Regions from separate parts of the Ferrimonas pelagia genome, predicted to be linked through region 1. Evidence: predicted binding sites of a transcription regulator. Region 1 holds the regulator's gene; each other region holds the start of a gene.
What was found. The regulator MetJ, encoded in region 1, represses methionine synthesis genes. The targets are predictions, from matches to a motif close to TAGACGTCTAGACGTCTA.
Positions count from the first base shown of each region.

Region 2: the regulator MetJ is predicted to act here: its motif matches at 1,391-1,408, upstream of metK (methionine adenosyltransferase).
Region 3: the regulator MetJ is predicted to act here: its motif matches at 699-716, upstream of metN (methionine ABC transporter ATP-binding protein MetN).

Region 1 is NZ_BAABJZ010000105.1:101,259-103,530, reverse strand. Features, by position in the region: gene ABEA08_RS20610 (sulfite exporter TauE/SafE family protein) at 93-836, opposite strand; gene metJ (met regulon transcriptional regulator MetJ) at 901-1,221, opposite strand; gene metB (cystathionine gamma-synthase) at 1,405-2,272, shown strand, end outside.
Region 2 is NZ_BAABJZ010000006.1:58,308-60,579, forward strand. Features, by position in the region: gene ABEA08_RS02145 (MFS transporter) at 1-109, shown strand, start outside; gene metK (methionine adenosyltransferase) at 192-1,346, opposite strand; gene speE (polyamine aminopropyltransferase) at 1,849-2,272, shown strand, end outside.
Region 3 is NZ_BAABJZ010000089.1:89-2,360, forward strand. Features, by position in the region: partial or broken rRNA gene ABEA08_RS14015 (16S ribosomal RNA) at 1-26, opposite strand, end outside; gene metN (methionine ABC transporter ATP-binding protein MetN) at 807-1,841, shown strand; gene ABEA08_RS14025 (methionine ABC transporter permease) at 1,831-2,272, shown strand, end outside.

The sequences.
Region 1 (2,272 bases):
GGCAATGACGCTTCAGCCTCGACAGAATGTGAAGCGGATCGAGTTTGTTGCTTTGGGGGTGTGACTTAAACCGAACTCACTTTCTTTTGGGGTCAGAAAGTAACGAGTTGATGAGAGGATTGCAGCATGAGCAAGCTGCCGGCCAAACCACAAAGCAGCAGGGTGGCGTGCTTGAGTTGCTCCGGCTCGACCCGCTGGACGATCTTGTCGCCCAACCAGAAGCCCAGCAAGGCAGGGGGGATCAACAGCCCGCCGCGTACTAACTCAGAGGTGCCAAACTTACCGGCGATGGCCAGCAGCACTAGAGATAGAGCGGCACTGAAGACGAAGAAGCCGGATAGGGTGTGGCGCATCTGGGCAGCGGATTGATTGTTGTTGAGCAGCAGCGCCAGCGGGGGCCCACCGATGGCGGCGATGGCGGCAAAGATCCCGGAAACAAAGCCGGCGCCAAACAGGTTGGCGTTGGTCAACGGCACGCGCCACTTGGCGAGGGTGAGAAAGACGGCGCTGAGTACAATGATGCCGATCCCCAGTCCGAGCCACTGGGTCGACGCGACAACCAGCAACCAGGTGCCCAGAATACCGCCGGGAATGCGTCCGATCAGGGCGGGTGTCAATATGCCCATCTCTAGGCGGATCCCTATACGACGCAGGGTAAACAGCGAGATCAGCAACCCCATCATGATGATGGGGCCCGGTACCCAAGCTGGATCGATCAGATACAGCAGCGGCGCCACCACCACGGCCAAGCCAAACCCCACCGCGCTCTGTACGATGGCACCGGCGAAGACGATCAGCCAGACCAAAAGGAGCTCGATGCCTGGAACTGGGTTCATGGAGAGGGCCTTTTTTACGCTAAAAAGCCTGCGGACTGCAGGCTTTTTGTCCTGGTGACGACATTCAGTCGTCTAACTGGTCCGGGTCGATCCCCAGCGCCAACATCATTTCGCGCGCGGCGGCGGGGACGTTGTCCGGGCGATCCTTGCGCAGATCATCATCGCCGGGCAGCGGCTGGCCGGTATACGCGTGCAGGAAGGCCTCACACAGCAGCTCACTGTTGGTGGCATGACGCAGGTTGTTGACCTGACGACGGGTGCGTTCGTCGGTGAGGATCTTCAGAACCTTGAGCGGAATGGACACTGTGATCTTCTTGACCTGTTCGTTCTTCTTGCCGTGTTCTGCGTACGGGCTGATGTATTCGCCGTTCCACTCGATACTCATCGATGCACCTATAAGTCTTGATAACGGGGCCAATTTTAAACCCATGCCCGAGAGAGTCAATGATTGCCGTCTTAACCTGTAAACGTTTAGACGGCTAAACGTCTTGACGCCCGAACTGTGGCGGTTTAAGTTAATGAACCATCACAAAATCGTTTTGTTGCGTCAGTCTGGAGGATGCATTCGATGACTCAGCGCCAGTTCGCTACCATCGCCGCCCGTGAAGGGATAGAAAGTGACACCCAGCATGGTGCGGTTGTGCCCCCGATCTACCTGTCGACCAGTTATACCTTTGAGGCCTTCGGCCAACCCCGGCAGTACGACTATGCCCGCAGTGGCAACCCGACTCGCGGCACGCTGGCGAACGCGCTGGCTCAGTTGGAGGGGGGAGCTGGCGCGGTGGTGACGGCGACCGGCATGGCGGCGATCAGCACCGCGGTGGCCTTGTTGCAGGCGGGGGATCTGATCCTGGTGCCCCATGACTGTTATGGCGGCAGCTACCGCTTATTCACGTCGCTGGCGGCCAAGGGTCAGTTTGAACTGCTGGTGGTGGATCAAACCGATGAGGCCGCGCTGGATACGGCGCTGGCACAAAACCCGAAGATGGTGTGGCTGGAAACCCCGTCCAATCCTCTGTTGCGTCTGGTGGATATCGCGGCCATCGCGACCAAGGCGAAAGCCAAACAAGCCTTGGTGGTGGTCGACAACACCTTCTTATCTCCCGTACTGCAGCAGCCACTGGCCTTGGGTGCAGACATTGTTATCCACTCCACCACCAAGTACATCAACGGCCACTCAGATGTGGTGGGCGGCGCGGTGGTGGCCAACACCGCCGAATTGGTGGAGCAACTGGACTGGTGGGCCAATTGCCTCGGCCTTACCGGCGGCGCGCTCGACAGCTATTTGACCCTGCGTGGCCTACGCACCTTGCCGTTGCGGATGCAGCAACATGAACGCAATGCTAAGGCGGTGGTTGAGTTGTTGGTTGAGCACCCGAGTGTGAAGGCGGTGCATTACCCCGGGCTGGCCGATCACCCACAGCATGCGCTGGCTC
Region 2 (2,272 bases), on a different contig from region 1:
CTGGGATGGCGTCGTGGGGGGCTCTGCGGTGGTGTATCTGACCATGGTTACACTGGTGATGGGGTTGGTGCGACGTAACCGCAGTCATCTGGCCGAGGCCGCGGCGTGAACCCGAACGGTTGACGGAGCTTGGGACAAAAAAAGCCCGCGTCTCATCGAGACGCGGGCTTTTTTGTTACGGCGTTCGGGGCTTACAGGCCCGCGTCGGCGCGCAGTGCTTCGGCTTTGTCGGTTTGCTCCCATGGGAACTCAACGCGGCCGAAGTGACCGTAGGAAGCGGTCGGCTGGTAGATCGGGCGCTCCAGGTGCAGCATCTGGATCAGGCCGTAAGGGCGCAGATCGAAGTGCTTGCGGACCAGAGCGATCAGCTTGTCTTCAGACAGCTTGCCGGTGCCGAAGGTCTCGATGCTGATGGAGGTTGGCTCCGCTACGCCGATGGCGTAGGAAACCTGGATCTCACAGCGATCGGCCAGGCCAGCAGCGACGATGTTTTTCGCCACGTAACGGGTGGCGTAGGCAGCAGAGCGATCCACTTTTGATGGATCTTTACCGGAGAACGCGCCACCACCGTGACGGGCCATGCCGCCGTAGGTGTCAACGATGATCTTACGACCGGTCAGGCCACAGTCACCCATCGGACCGCCGATCACGAAGCGACCGGTTGGGTTGATGTGGAACTTGGTGTCTTTGGTGATCCACTCTTGTGGCAGCACGGGCTTGATGATGGTGTCCATCACGCCGTCACGCAGATCCGCAGTGGATACGGTGTCACAGTGTTGGGTGGACAGCACAACCGCGTCGATGCCGGCAACGGTACCGTCGGCGTTGTAGGCGAAGGTCACCTGGGACTTGGCGTCCGGGCGCAACCAAGGCAGGGTGCCGTTTTTACGCACTTCGGCCTGACGCTTCACCAGACGGTGAGAGTAGGTGATCGGCGCTGGCATCAGCACGTCGGTTTCATTGCTGGCGTAACCGAACATCAAACCTTGGTCACCGGCACCCTGCTCACGCGGATCGGCTTTATCAACACCTTGGTTGATGTCAGGCGATTGCTTACCAATGGCGGACAGCACCGCACAGGAGTTGGCGTCAAAGCCCATGTCGGAATGGGTGTAGCCGATGTCGCGAACGGTCTGACGGGTGATCTCTTCGATATCAACCCAGGCCGAGGTGGTTACTTCACCACCCACCATAACCATGCCGGTCTTCACATAAGTTTCGCAGGCGACGCGCGCCTTAGGATCTTGAGCCAGGATCGCATCCAAAACCGCATCAGAGATCTGATCGGCAATTTTATCTGGATGACCTTCGGACACCGACTCAGAGGTGAACAGGTGACGTGCCATAGGAAATTCTCTCGTCTATCTATACTGAAAGGCGTGTAGAAGCATCTACATCTGGACGGCTATTTTATGGATTTTTGACGCTTTTGCCAGTGCTGTCGATCAAAACGTTACACCTTCGCCTGTAAAATGCAGGTTCGGTACAGTGTAGACCGAAACCACAGCGCTGGATTTTGCTAGGCAAAGTGGGTATAAATGCGCGGCTTAGCCTAAGGGCTAGCGGATTTTTAGCCTGATTTTGGTCGGATTGAGGTGGTATGGTTCTCGAGGCGTAAGCCGTGTAAGCAGCGCTTGCACGGCATCCAGTGGTTATCCCTGACGCGGTGGCACAGTGCCTCAGTCGGTCCCTGTCGGTTCCTCCCCCTGCTCGATGATTGCGATCATCGCTTCCCCTCAATTCGGCACTTTTTTTGTTCGGTTCCATCATTGTGAACCATGCTGTGAGACAGCCACTGTTTTGCGGCCCCATTTCTGTGTTTGAACACAGCTTGCGGAGAAAAAAGCCATGAGTGATACCCGTTACCTGGAAACCCTGTACCCGTCTTACGGCCAGCAGTTTGAGATGGAAGAGGTGCTGTTTCGCGCCCCGACCGAGCACCAGGAACTGATCATTTTCAAAAACAAACGATTTGGTCGGGTGATGGCGTTGGATGGGGTGATCCAAACCACTGAGGCGGATGAGTTCGTTTATCACGAGATGCTGACCCACGTACCGATGTTTGCCCACGGCAATGCCAAACGCGTGTTGATCATTGGCGGTGGTGACGGGGGGATCTTGCGTGAGGTGCTGCGCCACCCTGGCGTGGAGCACGTGACGCAGGTTGAGATCGATCAGCAAGTGATCGAGATGTGCAAGCAGTACCTGCCGAACCACAGTGCCGGTGCGTTTGACGATCCTCGTGCGACTATCGTGATCAGCGACGGCAAAG
Region 3 (2,272 bases), on a different contig from region 1:
TGAGCCATGATCAAACTCTTCAATTAAAGATTTGATTTTGTTCAGCAAGCTGAACTACTCAATGAATACTGATTTTTCGTCTCCACTTTAAAAAGTGGAATCAAATTGACGTGTATAGTCACTCAGTAGGCATTAAGAAATGATGATTTCTCAATCCTGCGTGAGTGCCCACACAGATTGTCTGACAAATTGTTAAAGAGCACACTTCGTTCCCGAAGCGAGATGCGTATTCTACACATCATTTTGTGTCCGTCAACCCTTGATTTCATTAAGGATTAACAGTGTCGTCGGTAAGCGGTGTACCGCTAGCAACGCGAATCTTGTTTCGCATTGCCCCGTCGACAGGGAGCGCATTATAGGGCGTGTATTTTTCCTTGCAACATCAATTTACCGACGCACGAACCGTTTGCGCAGCATTTAACCAATCGCTATCTCTCTTCCTATTACTGTCGTCCGGCATTATGGCACTTCACCGCTCGTTCCTATTGCCTCAACACCCTTTCTTTTACACTCTTCATCAATATCTTACACATGGGCTTTATCCAACTAAGCGCACGCAGTGACACGATGAAACCGCTAAAAACCATCTGCTCTCAAATTCTCATGTCACAGATGAGAAGACTGGAATGGTTACGCGCTAAGGCTCGATCTTCTTTATACCGAGCAAATATGCTCAGCAATTGCGCAAACGCCACATTTGGACGGCTAAATGTCTAAATGTCCATTGACAGACTTCTGGACGTCTAGTTACTCTGCGGTCATCGGGCCACGGCCCACAAGAACAATAATCAAAGGCAACGACCTGTATGATCACTCTACAAGCCATCCACAAGACATTCCGCCAAGGGGATCGAGTGATCCCAGCGCTGAAGCCGACGGATCTGCACGTACCGGCTGGCACCATCTTCGGCATCATCGGCAGTTCGGGCGCAGGTAAAAGTACCCTGATCCGCTGCGTCAACCTGCTGGAGCGTCCGGACGGCGGTGCAGTGATCATCGACGGTACCGATCTGACTCAACTTAAGCCGGCCGAATTGCGCCTGCAGCGACAGCAAACCGCGATGATCTTCCAGCACTTTAATCTGCTGGCCTCCCGCACTGTAGCGCAAAACATTGCCTTACCATTAGAGTTGGCAGGCGCGAGCAAAGCCGACATCGCACAGCGAGTTAATGAGCTGCTCACATTGGTCGGCATTCCGGATAAATCCGACAGCTACCCGGCCAACCTAAGTGGCGGCCAGAAACAGCGGGTCGCCATCGCTCGAGCACTGGCCAATAACCCGAAGGTGCTGTTGTGTGACGAAGCCACCTCCGCGCTGGACCCCGAGACCACCAAGTCCATCCTTAAGCTGCTCAAAGAGATCAATCAAAAGCTGGGCCTGACCATCTTGCTGATCACCCACGAAATGGAAGTGGTTAAGCAGATCTGCGATCGCGTCGCCATTATCGATCAAGGCCATCTGATCGAGCAAGATGAGGTCGGTCCGTTCTTTGCCAACGCAAAAACCGAGCTGGCTCGTCGCTTTATCCGCTCGACGCTGCACCTAGATGTGCCAGACAGCTACCGCGAGGCGCTGCATGATGCGCAATTTGACAACAGCAGACCGGTTGTTCGTCTTAGCTTCAGCGGCGACAGCGTCGATGCACCGGTGATCACCCAAGCGGCAAAGCGCTTCGGCATCGATGTGAACATCCTCAGTGCTCAGATGGAATACGTCGGCGGGACCAAGTTTGGTTTGATGTTGGCTGAATTAGTCGGCCAACCCAACGCCATCAAAGAAACCCAAAGCTACTTAATTGAACACAATATTGACGTTGAGGTACTTGGCCATGTCCAGTGATCTGATCCCCCTGCTGTGGGGCGCCACGCTACAAACACTGCAAATGGTCTTTCTATCTGGCCTCATTGCCGCATTGGCTGGCATTCCGCTGGGCGTGATCCTGCATTTGACCAAGACCGGTCAGTTGATGGAAAACGCCGTGGTGAATCGAACTCTGGGGATCGTTGTGAACGCCGGACGCTCGGTGCCTTTCATTATATTGTTGGTTGCCATCATCCCGTTCACCCGGATTCTGGTTGGTACCAGTATCGGCACCATGGCGGCCGTCGTTCCCTTGACCGTCGGTGCGATCCCATTCATCGCCCGCTTGATTGAAGGGGCTTTGATGGAAGTGCCCGCCGGACTGGTGGAAGCCGCACAAGCCATGGGCGCTAAACCGAGCCAGATCATCGGCAAAGTTCTGTTGCCTGAAGCTCTGCCCGGGATCATCA